DNA from 4 places in the Demetria terragena DSM 11295 genome. Region 4 is predicted to be linked to each of the others. Evidence: predicted binding sites of a transcription regulator. Region 4 holds the regulator's gene; each other region holds the start of a gene.
What was found. Region 4 encodes LexA, which represses DNA repair genes until DNA is damaged. Its sites were predicted from a motif close to TCGAACANNTGTTCGA; they were not measured.
Positions count from the first base shown of each region.

Region 1: F562_RS20140 (HNH endonuclease signature motif containing protein) is a predicted target of LexA. The motif match lies at 2,492-2,507, and genes of this name have one in related genera.
Region 2: F562_RS19965 (HNH endonuclease signature motif containing protein) is a predicted target of LexA. The motif match lies at 2,017-2,032, and genes of this name have one in related genera.
Region 3: F562_RS20065 (HNH endonuclease signature motif containing protein) is a predicted target of LexA. The motif match lies at 2,091-2,106, and genes of this name have one in related genera.

Region 1 is NZ_AQXW01000004.1:903,959-907,980, forward strand. Features, by position in the region: gene F562_RS18530 (PaaI family thioesterase) at 1-8, shown strand, start outside; gene F562_RS0108415 (NADP-dependent oxidoreductase) at 5-1,012, shown strand; gene F562_RS20140 (HNH endonuclease signature motif containing protein) at 1,066-2,463, opposite strand; gene F562_RS0108425 (hypothetical protein) at 2,606-4,022, opposite strand, start outside.
Region 2 is NZ_AQXW01000002.1:124,164-128,185, reverse strand. Features, by position in the region: gene F562_RS0101525 (PLP-dependent cysteine synthase family protein) at 1-309, shown strand, start outside; gene F562_RS19965 (HNH endonuclease signature motif containing protein) at 322-1,959, opposite strand; gene F562_RS0101510 (phosphatidylinositol-specific phospholipase C/glycerophosphodiester phosphodiesterase family protein) at 2,233-3,087, opposite strand; gene F562_RS0101505 (RNB domain-containing ribonuclease) at 3,152-4,022, opposite strand, start outside.
Region 3 is NZ_AQXW01000004.1:197,581-201,602, reverse strand. Features, by position in the region: gene F562_RS0104995 (NUDIX domain-containing protein) at 1-301, shown strand, start outside; gene F562_RS20730 (hypothetical protein) at 414-566, shown strand; gene F562_RS20065 (HNH endonuclease signature motif containing protein) at 593-2,038, opposite strand; gene F562_RS0104980 (FAD-dependent oxidoreductase) at 2,168-3,514, opposite strand; gene F562_RS0104975 (GNAT family N-acetyltransferase) at 3,844-4,022, shown strand, end outside.
Region 4 is NZ_AQXW01000004.1:696,546-700,567, forward strand. Features, by position in the region: gene F562_RS0107425 (vitamin B12-dependent ribonucleotide reductase) at 1-253, opposite strand, end outside; gene nrdR (transcriptional regulator NrdR) at 332-820, opposite strand; gene F562_RS18430 (LysM peptidoglycan-binding domain-containing protein) at 1,068-1,457, opposite strand; gene lexA (transcriptional repressor LexA) at 1,746-2,465, shown strand; gene F562_RS0107445 (Sir2 family NAD-dependent protein deacetylase) at 2,440-3,279, opposite strand; gene F562_RS0107450 (LysR family transcriptional regulator) at 3,837-4,022, shown strand, end outside.

The DNA of each region.
Region 1 (4,022 bases), 210 kb from region 4:
CCTCGTGAAGGCATTCGTCGCGACCCACTACGGCGTTGACGGACTGACGCCCAGCGAGGTGCCTACCCCTGCAGTTGGGGCCGACGACGTCCTGGTCGACGTGCGGGCCGCCAGCATCAACCCGCTGGACAAGATGGTCCGAAATGGCGAGTTCAAGCACCTACTGAAGTACAAGACTCCGTTCGTCCTCGGCCACGACGTCGCCGGCGTCGTAACGCAGACTGGCACCAACGTCGCGCGGTTTGCGGTGGGTGACGAGGTGTACTCCCGACCTCGCGATCTGCGGATAGGCACCTTTGCCGAGCACATCGCTATCGACCAGGCCGACGTGGCCCTGAAGCCGGCATCGCTGTCCTTCACCGAGGCTGGCGCAGTTCCGCTCGTCGCCTTGGCCGCGTGGCAGGCGCTCGTCGATGTCGCCAAGGTCCAACCCGGCCAGAAGGTTCTGGTGCACGCAGGGGCCGGGGGGCTCGGCTCGACGGTCATTCAGGTTGCCAAGCACCTGGGCGCTTACGTCGCCACGACTGCGCACACTAGAGACGTGGAGAAGGTCACGGCCCTCGGCGCTGATCAAGTCGTCGACTACACCCAGCAAGACTTCTCCGACGTCCTCTCCGCGTACGACCTGGTGCTGGACTCGCTCGGCGGAGACAACCTGAAGAAGTCCCTCACGATTCTCCGGCCGGGTGGTCTGGCCATCAGCGTCGTCGGCCCGCCTGACCCGGCTTTCGCCGCACAGCTCCGCCAGCCGCTGCTCAAGCCAGTCATGGCGCTCCTGAGCCGGTCGGTACGCAAGCGGGCCACGAAGTTGGGCGTTCGATACTCCTTCCTCTTCATGCAGGCCAATGGAAGCCAACTCGCGCACCTTGCCGACCTCTACGACAGCGGCGCGCTCAGGCCCGTGGTCGACCTCAGCTTCGACTTCGACCGGACGTTGGACGCCATGGCCCACGTCGAACAGGGCAAGGCACACGGCAAGGTCGTCATTACCCGCGGTGAGCCCACGCCATGAGTCAACCTCGGCGCCGCGCAGTGAGGCGAGGGTGTTGTCCGGGGCTTCTTCCGTTAGTCCCAGGACACCCCGGATCGCCCAACAGTCGCGGTGTGTTTCTCGCGGTGGACGGTGGCGTGGTGGGTTTGGCATAGCAGGGCTGAGTTGGTGAGTGAGGTTTCGCCGCCGTTGTGCCATGGAATGACGTGGTGGACTTGGCACCAGCTGGGTGGTCTTGCGCATCCGGGGTAGGTGCAATGGCGATCTCGTTCGATGACCGCGGCGCATAGCCCGCCGCTGACGAGTCGTTGCCTCCGGCCAACGTCTAAGGGTTCGCTGTCGGATCCCAGGACCATGGGGAGGATGTCCGCGTCGCACGCGAGTCGACGAACCTGACCCGGGTTGAGTGCTGCGCCGGCCTCGGTGCGCCCGAACCCGCGCAGGGTGCCGGTCAGGACGTCGTGATCGATCGTGATGACGAGTTTTGCTTGGCCGCTCGTCACGATGGCGCCATCGGCATCGATCTGGTCCGCGCCGCGGGTGAGCAGCAGCATCAACCCATCAGCGCGGCGTTTACCAGGGGTCCGGTCATCCGGCTCTCCGGTGCGTTCTCCACCGGTGTGGCGGTGGAACACCTGCTCACAGCACGTGTTGCCCGGCGCGGGCCTGGATAACGCGTCAATCGCGTGTTCTACCTGGGCAGCGTGCAACGGGCCCAGGTCGGCTACCAGTCGTGTCATCCCGTTCGGCAGGTCCATCCACGTCACCGTTTCGGCCGCATCGAGTTTGCGGTCCGCGTCATCCAGATAGTCCTGGTCCGCGAACGTGGCGATCACCCGTTTACCCAGTTCACGGATCGCCCTCGACCCTGACCCTGCTGGTAACGCGAGGAAGTACCCGAACACCTCATCACGGGTGCTACCCGGCAGCACGGGCATGATCTTTTCGACCTCGACGAGCGCGGTACTCGCTGCGGCAACCCCGACCTGGCCGGTCCTCAGCGCGGTGACCAGCACCTCGTTCTGAGGCTGGGTACACGCGGCCGCAACCTTCGCGATTCGTGCCGCGACCACTGGCTCCACCCCCGGCCAATCAACCCGTGCCGGTTCACGACGCGCAGGGTGCACCGCATCAGGAAGCAAACGCCCGATCGGTTCACCAGATGCCAGGCGGGATACCCACTGTGTTGCTCCGGCAGCGGTCGAGTCATCGATCACACCCCGCTGTATTGCTTCAGCGACCAAGCCGACAGCTGCGGACTCGGCCAACTGCAGCACCGCCAACACCTCCTGAGTCAGCACCGCTAACTGCCCACTCGAGGCCTGATACCGAACAGCAGTAATCCCCGTTAACGCCTCAAGTACGGCATGCACCCGCCCAGCACACTCATGAACACTCATCCCAGCGTCCGCGGGCACACCGCCCACCGTCAGGGGCGTCACATCAGCCAACAACGGCACATCCACAGACACGAATCACACCTCCCCGCCAACCAGTAATCCGAACTAGTGTTCGAACTACTCCCCACACTAACCCCGACCACCGACAGCATGGCGCGACCGTTCGCCGTCGCCGAGTATCTCGAAGGAGGCGAGCCGCATAAGGCCGCCGGCCTCAGGCCTTCCCGACGCTCACCTTGGTCAGGATCTCCGGCCAGGTCTGCTCTAGGCGCCGTCCGCCAGCCGTCACGCCCAACCGGAGGATGAGCAGGCCCCACGCCAATCCGACGGCGAGCAGGATGGCCGCAACCAGGGTGTCTGACCCCCAGATCATCAGCGGAATCAAGATCGGCGCGGCAAGCACGACGGTCGCTAGCCCCGCGCCGAAGAAAATCAGCATCGTGAGGACGCCCGCTCCGGAGCCGCCCGTACCAAAGGGGTTTGTTCCGGGCGGTGGCGCCTGGCCTGGATTTATGGCCCCGACCCACGAACACACGCCGAGGCCGCCGAACAGCAGCGGTGGTAGCGCGGCAAGCAGCGGCAGCCACAGGTCGGCGCGCCCGCTCATCGCGAGGGCAGCGGCGTAGCTCAACACCAGAATGGGGGCAGTGATCGTCAGCACCGCGAGGATCCGGCCCATCCGATCGGCAACGGCGGGAGCGCCCAAGGCGACGTGGGTCCAGAGTGCCGAGTGGTCGTACGCCAAGTCGGCAACCAGCCCCACCCCGACGAGGGTCGCAAGGATCACCGGCATGGCGAACGCCCCAAGTCCCGCACCTCCGGGGCCAAATGTGCTCGTCACGCCGATCATGAGCGGCACGACCACCAAGCTCACAAGCGAGACCGAGTAGCGGGGGTCGCGTCGCCAGTAGCGCAGGCAGCGTGCGGCAATGGCACCCGCGGGGGTCGCCGGATAGATCCGGTCAGCGAATCCTCCGGCACCGGCCGCGGGTGCCGAACCGGCCTCAATGGCTGTGGTCAATGCGCGATGCAGTGCGCGACCCCAGACCACCCACAGCAAAACCACGAGCGCGAGCGCAAGAACCAACCGTGCGGCGGCCACACCCCACTGCTGCTGCGCGACGTCTCCGGGCACCGCGGCCGCCCACCCGAGTGGCGTCCACCCCAGCACGGCCGCCGAATCCTCCATCAGTCCGGCAGTTCTGTCTGGGTCGGCGGCCAGGCCATTGGTCAGCAACTGCGATCCCAACCCGAACGAGACGACGAAGATGCCCAGCACCAACGCCGAGAAGTCCTGAAAACGACGAGAGGAGAGTGCGGCCGCGAACCACGAGGTCAACGCGCGTGCCGCCAAAAAGCAGGTGAGCAGGAGCACCGGCGCCATCAGCAGCGCCACGACAATAGTCAGAGCAGACTGTCCGGTCCAGGCCAACAGCGAGCCGAGCAAGACCAGGGCGGTCAGGACACCGGGAACCCCGCACAGCCCGGCGGCGAGCAGTGCAGGGCGAAGTTGGTTGATCGTCAACGGGAGTAGCGCGAATCGTGCCGGGTCCAAAGTCGCGTCGACCCCAAAAAGCAGCAATGGCAGCACAATCCACGCAATCACCACGCTCGTGAGGATGGCAACCGTA
Region 2 (4,022 bases), on a different contig from region 4:
GCGATCGTCGACCGGATGCTCGGCGTTCCTGATGCAGCCTCGATCGCCGCCATGCGATTCCTCAAGCGCCGCACCGGAATCCAGGCCGGTGCCTCTACCGGGACGAACCTGTATGGCGCACTTCTGCTCGCGTGCGAGATGCGAGCCGCTGGGCGCGCGGGGAGCATTGTGACGTTGGTGTGCGACCACGCCGAGCGCTACTGCGAGACGTACGAATGCGACGACTGGTTGCGCGAGCACGGCCTAGATCTGGAGCCCTACGAGCGCGTCCTCAAGCAGGCCTGGGATGACGGGGTCTGGACTGGGTGACGGTCGCAGGTCTCAGAAGGGCGGCAGATCAGCGCCGGGGCGGATTTCGCTCCGCTGACGACGGTCGAGCGTAGCGGGGTCCGGGTTGGTGAGTGCTCGGTGAAGGGCAGCCATCTCGCGGCTGATGGGAAGCGGGTCACGCGCCTCGTCGCGCCAGGTCGCGATGAGTTGGTCGGTACCTGAAGGTGCTGGTCGTCGCGCAGCCCCGAGGTCCGATCGGTGATCGGGTGGATGGTCAGTGAGCCGACGGCCGGTGAGAGTTCGCCAGTGCACGGCACCGCCGGGATCTTGTAAACAGGTCCACCATCGGCGGGTCTTAGCGTGATGATGTCCCCGGTGAAGCGCCTTGAGGTTGTCACGGTGCGTGGCGCCGTCCCGAGGTTCAACTGTGCCGGGGACCCACGAGATGGTGTGATCTAGATCTGACTCACGCGCGGGCAGCTCGCATCCAGGTGCGCGGCAGGTGCCGTCCCGCGCGACGAGCAACTCGCGCATCGCCTGACTGGGGCGGTAGGTGCGCTCCGCATCGACCACCGCGCCGGTCACCGCGTCAGTCACCAGACGCCGCCAGGTTGACCCAGACGCCAGGGCGACGCGTCGCACTTGTTCCGGTGTCAGGAACCCCAGTCCGGGCACCTCGCCAAGGCTCTCGCCGGAACCGGCGCCGTCGGCAAGCGGGAGGATCGCCTCGATCGGGACGTACACGTTCAGTCGCGCCGACGGTGCCGACCCCAGAAGCGCGTCGCCGGGTACCTGACCGTGGATGAGCAAATCGGTCGCGATATCCGAGCGCAACTGGTCCAGAGTCCGCTCGTCGCCACCGGAGCGCGCGGCCCGTGCCAGTCGATCGATTCGACTGGTCGCAGCGAACGCCCGATCACGCTCAGCGGAGATCCACGTGATGGCCATCCCGAAGTTTCCGAGCTCGGTCCGCATCTCACGCCCGGCCACAGCCTCAGTGGCCAACCGGTCACCCAACCCACGAGTCGACTCGACTCGGGTCAACTCTGCACGGAGGCGGCGGCGAAAGGTGCCCTGAGACAACGGAAATCCAGCCTCCGCTGCTGCGGCAATCTCGCCGTGCAGACTCTCCGGGTCTATCGGATCGGTTGCAGCCTTACCGAGTGGACGCAGCGCCGCACGAGCGATCCGGTCTGCCGTCAGCGGATCCAGGTGACGGGTCTCCTTCACCACGGTGATCACCCGATAGGCGCAAGTCGTGCCTGAGGCCAGTCGCTCGCGCAGGTAGCCCCCACGAGCAGGTGTCGCCGCCGCGAGCGCCACCCGGTCCCGGCACTGCGAAAGCGAGCGGCCGGTGAGCACTTGCACCTCTAGCGCGGCCGCGCGCCGCGCCTCGGCGCGCCGGGTGCGCGCACTCGACCGAGGCTCGCGCTCCCCCAGGTCGATCACCGGATCCTGCTCGATCGCGTGGACGAGACGACGGGTGCCCTCGATCTCCATCGACTCCGCCCATCCCGACACTGCCTGCGCCGCAGAGATCAAGTCGCCTGCGGACTCCAAGTCGGTCTCCGGGTCTGCATCGATGGTCCCCAACAGCTTGACCGCTCGCATCAACTCTCGTGCGACGTGGTCGGGAACACCCTGCAGCGACAACGTCGGCGGCGTCGCCGTGCTCGCGTCGTTTGCCATGTGCCCAACACCTCCCCGGATTCTGCCTTCGAACGACTCGACTCTGATCTTGTTGAATCGATCATACGTTCGAGCACCGACAAGGGTCTCGACAAGCTCGACCGGCGTGGGGGTGGCCCGACCGGCGTGGGGGTGAGGCTCGACCGGCGGGAGGAGGCTCGACCGGCGGGAGGAGGCTCGACCGGCGTGGGGGTGAGGCTCGACCGGCGTGGAGGTGGGCTCGACCGGCGTGGAGGTGGGCCCGACCGGCGTGCGGGCTGATCGACCGGAGGCCTACTGCTCGTCTGGGTCCTCGGTGAGCAGGAAGGACCGGAGCGCGGTGAGGTGGTCGGTATTGAGGACGTCGACGCCTGCCGCGATCTCTTCACGCCACACTGCAGTTCGCGCCGCCTCGTCCGTATCGGGCGTGGCCCAGAGCCTCACTTGGTAGCCGTCCGCGTGCAGCCCGCTGACGATGTCGTGAAGGAGCCGCCGCTGGTCCCCCGGCATCGGACCTACCCCGCGCCAGGTGAAGAACTTCGACCAGTTCTCACTCACCAACGGAATCTGCTCCGCGTTCGCTCCCGCCGGGAGGGCATCAATGCGGCCATCGAACCCAAACCACCGCGTATCCCGTTGCGGAACAACGCGATTCGCGAGCTCGCCCGACAACACCGCTGTCACCGGCCGGGTCTTGCGTCGCCCCTTGCGCCAGACCGTCACGAGGTCTGGGTATGCCGACAACTGCTGCTGAAGGACGCCGTACGCCTCGTCGCCATCGGACTTCACATCGATCAGCAGCCGTAGCGATCCACCCCAGTGGTCATAAGTCGAGTGCCCAGCGCGGCGCACGCGAGCGCGCAACGGCTCAAGATAAAGCGAGCGGAGCGTACGCGTCAGGTCCGGGCCGTCGTGCCCGATGTAGAGCTCGCCGTCGACCAGCCAGACGTCTGCCTCGACCGAGGTGAATCCGTTCGCCAGCGCGTCGCCCAGCGGTCGGTCGTGCTCGTAGTCGTTGTGGGCGTGGGCACGTTCCAGTGGCTGCGGAGCGGAAGCGTCGGCGGCGCGCGCGGTGGACATACCCACGAACGGTACGGCCAGCGCGCCTGTGGCACCGAGAACAGCAGTACGTCGACTGATCGAAGTCATGGCACGCAGCCTGGCAGGAGCAGGCTGCCTGGATGAGATATCGCGATGAACAGTTGCCTACGGCTCACGCGAGGGAGAACTCGACCTTGCGCGCCTTGATGTCTGCGCTCACTACCGTGACGCCGACTTGCGAACCAAGCTCAGCGTCACCCTGACAGACCGCGATGACAGGTATCTCGGTGAGCTGGACTAGAACGTCGTCGTCGCCGCGCTCATCTACGACGACCGCGTCAAAGGTGTTCCCCACCTGGTCGCTCAGCAATGCTGCCTCGACCGCATCGACACAACCGCGCTCGGCCGCTCCGGCCAGGGTGTCGCTGGACTTCATGATGTCCGGCAGGTCTGCAAGCGCCTCCCGCGCCCACGCCGGAATCTCAGTCCCGCTGCTGACCGCCTCGCAGATCACCAAACCGAATCGGTCGACGAGCCGCCGCAAGGGCGCGGTGACGTGCGCATACGGGGCTGCCACCGCTGCTTGCTCGGTGTGCTTGGGCACCTCTCCGTCAAAGGGTGTGTAACCCGCCCCCCGGAACAGGGCTGTCGCCGAATAGATCAGCGCCAGGTGGGATCCGTTGTCCCGGTCGAGCGAGCGAAGAAGGTCGCCGTAGGTTTGCCCCTTCTGCCATTCGACTCCAAGGGCTTGTGCTTGACGCCGGAACGTCGCCAGCGCCTTCTCGTCGGGCGCTGGCATGGTCCGCAGGATGCCGACTTTGGCCCGCAACATCAGATCGGCCGCGGCCATTCCCGTCATAAGGGAGATTTGCGCGTTCCAGTCCTCGCTGGGCACCGGCGGCCTCAACTGCATTTGGTAGTGGCCGTCCTCCACGGTCACTTCCTGGTCCGGCATGGGCAAGTTGGCTCCACCACGACTGCGCTCTAAGGCAATTCGCTTCTCACCGATCTCCTGCAGCAGCACCACACCTTCCGGAGCGGTG
Region 3 (4,022 bases), 500 kb from region 4:
AGGTCACGTCGAGGCGGGGGAGTCCGTCGAGGACGCCCTCCGTCGAGAGTGCTTAGAGGAGATCGGAGTGGAGATTCGGGCCCTTGAGACCCTGCCGTTGGAGAACTCAGACCCTGCCCTCGACCTGCATGCGTTCGTCGTGACGGATTGGTCAGGCGAGCCGACCAACCAAGAGCCCGACGAGCATGACGACCTGCGCTGGTTCCGACGCGAGGAGCTCGACGCGCTGGTCCTTGCTGATCCGAATTACCTCAGGTCGTTGCATGCGCTTCTGGACCCGAACTCGCCGAATGATCCCTGATTCGGCCCGACCCCCGAGCGAGGAGAATCGCCGCATGCCCAAGGAGAGTTGAACCGCACATTGCGACCCGGCGGTCGGAGGTTGATCGCGCTACCACCGACCATTGAGTCTGATGAGCGATGAGTTCACCCGTGCAGGTTTCGATATCTCGGTGATCAGTGACCCGCCATACGCGCCGGATACTCCGCCGGAGTTGTTGCCGCCAGATCTTCGAAAAAAGGAGGCCGTTCTCTGCTTCCTATTTTTCGTGCTGACCAAGCGCTGATTCTCGACCGACGTTGCAGACGACTGTCAGGCGGCGTGGGTGTCGCGGGTGGTTTTGGTCATTTGGCCGGGGGTGAGGTTCCAGGTGATGTGGGTGTTGTTGTTGGTCGCGGTGTATCCGTGGCGGTGGACGATGGTGTGGTGTCGGGGACAGAGCAGGGCTGAGTTCTGCAGTGATGTTGTTCCGCCGGCGTGCCAGGGGATGAGGTGGTGGACTTGGCACCAGGTGGGTGGCCGATCGCATCCGGGGAAGGTGCAATGTCGGTCGCGTTGGATCACGGCGGCGCGTTGGGCGGGTGTGACCAGTCGACGTTCTCGTCCGACGTCCAGGGGTTGGCTTTCGGACCCCAGGATCATGGGCAGGATGTCGGCGTCGCACGCGAGTGCTCGGATGGTGTGCGCTTCCAGGGCCTGACCGGTGTGGGTGGTGCCGAATCCTTGGAGTGTCCCGGCGAGTTCGTCATATCCGATGGTGATGGTCAGGCGGGTGGTGCCGCTGGTCGGTATGGCGCTGTCGGTGTCGAGGAGTTCTGCGGCGCGGGTGCTGAGCAGCATGAGGGCGTCCGCGCGGCGTTTGGCTGGGGTCCGGTCATCGGGGGTCCCGGTTGTTTCGCCGGTGTGGCGGTGGTGCACGTTGTCGCAGCAGTCGTTCCCTGGGGATGGCGCGGACAGCGCGTCGATCGCGTGCCGGACTTGTGCGGCGTGCAGCGGGGTGAGGTCAGCGGTCAGGCGGGTCATGCCGTGGGGCAGGTGACTCCAGGTCACGGTTTCGACTGATTCCAGCCGTTCGTCCGCTTCGCGTAGGAACGTTTCATCGGCGTAGGTCGCGATGACGCGGGTGGTGAGTTCGCGGATGTGGCGGGCCCCGGCACCTGGGTCCAGGGCCAGGAAGTGGCCGAACACGTCATCGCGTTTCGCGGACGGGAGCAGTGGCATGATTTTGTCGATTTCCCGGAGCGCGGTCCGTGCGGCACTGGTCCCGACTCTGCCGGTGGTCAATGCTTCGGCCAGGACGGTGTTGCGTGGTTGGGTGCAGGCGGTCGCGAGGGTAGCGATCCGGCTGGCGTGTGCTGGTTCCAGACCCGGCACGATCGGGCGAGGACCCTGCTCACCACTAGAGGCCACATCCGCTCCAGTCGCGGCGGTGTCCGCGTCGGGTTCATCGAGTGGGGTCAGCGGGCCGGATCGCTGCCGAGCCTGGCCTAAGAGAGTTCCAGGAGGTTCACCGGCGGCCAGACGCGAAACCCATTGTGTTGGGTTGCCGGCGGTGGATTCATTGATCACACCGCGGGTGAGTGCGTCCGCGATCGCAGCAATGACCGCGGCCTCGCACAGTTGCATCGTCGCTAACAGGTCACGGACCAGCGAGGTTAACTCTGGGCCGTGGAGTTGATGAACATGCTCGGGAAGGGCCGCGACATCGGGCAACACCCGAGCAAGATCAGCAGCGACGGTGTGCGCGTCATGGACCATTCCCAACCACCCCCTATTTTCGCCCTATCAGGACTTCAACCCGATGCTCACATCGTACACCTGTTCGAATGCGGATGGAGGAGGTTGTGGAAAACCGTTGGCAAGCAGACGACTTCGATCGTCGGCCGGTCAATCCCGATGCGTCGAAGCGCGCACCATGTCCTCTCGCGGGATGACCTTGATGCGTTCGCGACCCTGTTGTTCGCCGATCTCTCGCTCGTAGGCATCGAGTCGGCCCCACCCGTCCGCATCGATGACTGTGATCTGGCGACCGGCGAGGTGTTCGAGAATCGCGTCGGGGTCCTCAATCTCGGGCCGCCGGAGGTTGGCGACATCAGCGAGCAGGTTCGCGATCGTCTCGGCAGCATCGGACTTGGTGTGGCCGATCAGTCCGACTGGGCCGCGCTTGATCCACCCGGTGACATATACGCCGGGGATCTGAGCGCCATCCAGGTCGAGTACGCGCCCAGCGTCATTGCCCATCACTCCGGCGTGATGATCGAACGGCAAGCCCGGCAAATGGGACGAGAGGTAGCCGACGGCTCGGTAGATCGCCTGTACCGGTGTGTCGATGAATTCGCCTGTGCCGCGAACGGTCCCATCGCCTTGAAGCTCAGTCCGCTCCGTACGGATGCCTTCGACTCGGTCATTGCCAAGGACGCTCACTGGCGACTGACAGAGGTGGATGTGGATCCGGTGTTCAGCGCCCGTCGGCTCTGCCTCGAGGTACTTGAGCAGGGTGTCGACGACAAGCCGAGTGCCCTTGTTGCGGCTGATGGCCTTCTGGCTCGCCTCGTCGATGTCGAAGCCCTCGGGGTGGACGATAACGTCGACCGAGGGGGAGTGGGAGAGTTCGCGCAACTCCATCGGCGTGAACTTGATCTGGGCGGGTCCGCGCCGCGCGAACACGTGAACATCGGTGGCCTGGTTGGCTTTTAGGCCCTGATATACGTTGTCGGCGACTTCAGTGGTGAGCTGCTCATCCGCCGGCTTGGCGAGCATGCGCGCGACATCCAGGGCGACGTTCCCGGCGCCGACGATGGCGACCTCGCGTGCATCGAGAGGCCAGTCGCGCGGGACATCCGGGTGGCCTGCGTACCAACTCACGAAGTCTGCCGCCCCGTGACTGCCCGGCAATTCGACGCCGGGAATGTCCAATGCGCGGTCAGCCATCGCCCCCGTTGCGAAGATGACGGCGTCATAGTGGCGGCGCAGGTCATCCAACTTGAGGTCGGTGCCGTACTCGACATTGCCAAGGAAGCGGATGCGCTCCCGTCCCATCACTCGGTTGAGTGCCTTGATGATCTCTTTGATGCGCGGGTGATCCGGGGCAACGCCGTAGCGGACAAGCCCGAACGGAGCGGGTAGACGTTCGATGATGTCCACCGAGGCTCCCTCGTGCTCCTTGGTCAGGATGTCGGCGGCGTAGATCCCTGCCGGCCCCGCTCCAATAACCGCCACTCGCAGGTCACGCACTGCATCTCCTTCGCGCTAAGTTAGGTAAGCCTTTACTTAGGTTAGGTCGCGAGCGGGTGTCTATCCAAGCCAAGAGCCGACCTTGTGGTCGAAGTCACGCATATGGCCGACCTGGGCCGCGGTGGGCGGAAACGATGCGTGGGGCCCACGCCCCGCATACGCTGAGTGGCATGTCGCCTGCCTTCCTGATCACGGCGCTTGGGCCTGAGCTTCTTCGGGGCCGCAGTGCGTGATCGGGTTTTAGCGCGTCCACGGGTCCTTGACGCGATGCGCAAAGTCTTCGCCGGCACGTTCGTCGCGCTTGCCGGACGTCTCGCAGTTCAGACCCGATGAGCACTGAGCGCCTGCAGTTTTCCTGGCGGCCGGCCAACGAGGCGTCCGTTGAAGACGTCGCGGCCGTCTTCGACGCCGGTGGCGCGAGCAAGTGCCGTTGCCAGGCGCTGAAGGTCCCAGGATGGATCTGGCGCGATAGCACTCAGGATGGGCGCGAAGCCGCCCTCCGGGAGCA
Region 4 (4,022 bases):
CGGTACCCAAGGCACCGCGGAAGTACTTGGTCGTGACGATCGTCGAGGCGTTGACCGACCAGAAATCGGGGAACTCCACCCCACGCTGCTCGAAGATCGTCTCGCCGGTCTTCCAGTTCTGCTGGATGACGTCGCGCGCCTGCCAGGTCACCTCGTCGTAGGGGTGAACTCCTGGGGTGGTGAAGATGCGCTCGATCTTCAGGCCTTTGCCCTTGCGACGCGCCTGTGACGCAGCGCTGGTCGTCTCGGTCATGACGACTATCCCTTCATAAAAATCGAATCTCGGTCAGACGCGAGTACGACGCCCTCGCGCGGGGCCTGTTGTCTCGAACTAGCCCGGCGGTCCGTCTGAACTCGGCTCAATGCCGACCGCAGGACGCTCCGCGCGCAGCACCGTGATGGCTGCCTCGAAGTCCTCGGTGGATTCAAAGGCCTGATAGACGGAGGCGAACCTCAGGTAGGCAACCTCGTCGAGCTCTCGCAACGGGCCAAGAATCTCCAGGCCAACGTCGTGGGCATCGATCTCGGCCATGCCCTTGGCACGGATCGCTTCTTCAACCCGCTGCGCAAGAAGAGCCAACTCATCTTCGGTCACAGGACGGCCCTGGCATGCCTTGCGCACGCCCACCATCACCTTGTCCCGTGCGAAGGGCTCGCTCGCCCCGGACCGCTTGACCACCGTCAGACTGGCCGTCTCCATCGTGGAGAATCTCTTCCCGCACGACGGACATTGGCGACGTCGTTTGATGTGCGTTCCATCTTCAGAGGTGCGGCTGTCGACGACCCGCGAATCGTCATGACGACAGAACGGACAATGCATCGGCAAACACCTCCTCGGGCGACCACATCCGACTCCACTAGACCCAAAGTCGCCCGGCGGTCCCCCGACGGACGGCCCAACCTGTGGACAATCCTGTGGGTAACTCGTGGATAACGTGGGGACGAGATGTGGACTAGATGTGGACAACTCACAGCCATGTAACTACTAGATATAGCGATCCTAGATCGCGGCACCCCACCACGCAACATTGCCCAGGTCAGTGCGCGTGTCTACCGGATCGGCGCGCCTAGGGCGCCGGGATCTGCAACCTTTGCCCGGTGGACACCTGCGCGGAGTTGAGGTCGTTTGCCAGTTGCAGGTGTGCGATTGCGGCGCTCAGCGGCAACTCGGGAAGACGCTCGCGCGCTACATCAGACAGCGTCTGCCCCGGCCGCACGGTGACATCCTCGGACGCGGTCGGACCGCTCGCCCACGCCGAAACAGCCATGCCGCCCAGGATGGCGATGGCCAGGACCGTCACGAGCAGGGCGCGACGCCCTCGCGCCGTCAAGCGCACTGCGACTGCCGGCAGCGTCGTTGAGGTCGGGCGTGCGGGCACGTCTGAGACCAGGGCGAGATGGCGGCGACGCCGGGGTAGAGCCTGTGGCTGATCGAGCACGGGTGCGAGTGCGCTCATGGAGTCCTCCTGATGCTGTTGCGACGGGTTAACCGAACACCTGTCCGATCGGACGTGCGTACGAGGTATAGCACGTACGTTCGACGTCCACAAGCCGCCGCCATCACGAGAATGACGCGACACTCGCGTCGTACAGGTGTTTGATTGCGTTCGCTGAACTCCATACGCTGTGCTCATAGCGACAAGCCAAGCAGCGACCACCGACAAGCCCGCCGGCAAGCCCGCCGACAACGACTTCCTCGGAAACACCGGTGCCGCAGCAGGACGCCATAGATAAGGACGCCGACGATGGCCAAGATTCACCAGATGCCAGAGCCAGATGGCAAGGCACTGACCACCCGCCAACGCAAGGTGCTGCAGGTCATCCGCAGTTCAATCGACCGGCGTGGATACCCGCCCAGCATGCGGGAGATCGGCGAAGCCGTCGGACTCACGTCGCCGAGTTCGGTGGCGCACCAGCTCACGATGTTGGAGCGCAAAGGCTACTTGCGTCGGGATCCCATGCGACCGCGTGCGATCGAAGTCGTCTCGCCAGGACAACCCAAGCGCGAGCGGGGCTATCGCGGCAAGGCTGCGGCGAGTGCCGAGCTGGACTCGCCAGTCGATGAAACCGGAATCAACGACGAACGGCCAGAGGCCGAGTACGTGCCTGTCGTCGGCCGTATCGCCGCGGGTGGGCCGATTCTCGCCGAGCAAGCCGTCGAAGATGTCTTTCCCCTCCCCCGGCAACTCGTCGGCGAGGGCGATCTCTTTCTGCTCAAAGTCGTCGGCGATTCGATGATCGACGCAGCCATTTGTGATGGCGACTGGGTGGTGGTTCGGCAGCAGCCCAGCGCGAGCAACGGCGACATCGTGGCGGCGATGCTCGATCACGAGGCCACCGTCAAGACGTTCAAGCGGACTGACGGTCAGGTGTGGCTGCTACCGCATAACGAGGCATACGAGCCCATCGACGGGAACGACGCCACGATTCTCGGCAAGGTCACCGCGGTGCTGCGCCGGGTGTGACCGCTGCCACCAGTTGGGTCAGGGTGGCGCCAAGGGGACTCTCGAGTTTGACGGTCGTTTCGGCGTCGGCCCGGGTCACTCCTTGAGTGATGACCGCAACGGGGATCCGTTCACGCGCCGCGAACCGAGCGAAGCGGAAGCCAGACATCACCATCAGGGATGAGCCGAGCACCAGCAGACACGATGACTCGGCCACGGTGTCAAAACACTTCTGCACCAACGGTTTTGCCACGGATTCGCCAAACATGACGACGTCAGGCTTAAGCCTGTCTGAGCGACACACCACACACCTCGCCGTGGCAAAACCGGCCACCTGCTCGTCGGTCAGGAGCACGTCTCCGTCCGGGCGGATCTGTCCGGTCATGGCCTCACGATCGAAGCGCGGATTTGCCTGTCTGAGCCACTCATCCACGGTTGTCCGCGCGTAGGACTCGCCACAATCGACGCAGACCACGGCATCGAGGGAGCCGTGTAATTCGATGATCTCGTCGGCGCCACCTCGCTGATGCAGGCCATCGACGTTCTGGGTGATGATCCCTGTGGTCAGTCCCAAGCGTTGCAGGTCCGCGACGGCACGATGCCCGTCATTGGGTTCGGCGGCCGCGAACCGGGGGTATCCGACGAACGACCTGGCCCAGTAGCGCTGGCGCGCGTGCGGCGAGGCCAGGAGTTCGCTCACCGTCATGGGCGTCACTCGTCGCTCGCCATCGGCACCTCGATAGCCCGGAATGCCGGACTCGGTCGAGAGGCCAGCACCCGAGAGGATGCAGACCCGGCCTTCGGCGACGAGGTCCACCAGCGCAGCCCACTTCACTGGGTCGCCATCTCCTGGCGATGGAAAGGTCGCACACGGCACGACCTCAGTATCTCCGGTGTGGTCTCGACAAGCTCGACCGGCGTAGGTGCGCTCGACCACAACCCACGCCGGTCGAGTAGGCGAGCGCCCCCTTCCCCACGCCGGTCGAGTAGGCGAGCGCCCCAGCGCGAGCCGTATCGAGACCCCGGCGGGTCTCGACAAGCTCGACCAGCGTTAGAGAGCTAGACCGGCGTTGACGGGCCCGACAACAACCCACGCCGGTCGAGTAGGCGAGCGCCCCAGCGCGAGCCGTATCGAGACCCCCGGCAGGTCTCGACAAGCTCGACCGGCGTTAGAGAGCTCGACCGGCGTTAGAGAGCTCGACCACAACCCACGCCGGTCGAGTAGGCGAGCGCCCCAGCGCGAGCCGTATCGAGACCAAGGCAAGAGGTCTCGACAAGCTCGACCGGCGATAACGGCTCGACCGGCGTTAGAGAGCTCGACCGGCTTGGGTGCGCTCAACCGGCGTAGGTGCGCTCAACCTTCCTGGATGGTAAGACAACTAGACTCTGGTCATGATTGATGCTGCCGGGCTGCGCGTCATGCGCGCCATCGCCGATGAGGGTAGTTTCACGGCTGCGGCCACCGCGCTGGGCTATTCACAGCCGGCGGTGTCCCAGATGGTGCGTCGGCTCGAAGAACGCACGGGCACGGTGCTCGTGGAACGGATTGGGCGAACGGTTCGCCTGACCGAGGCCGGC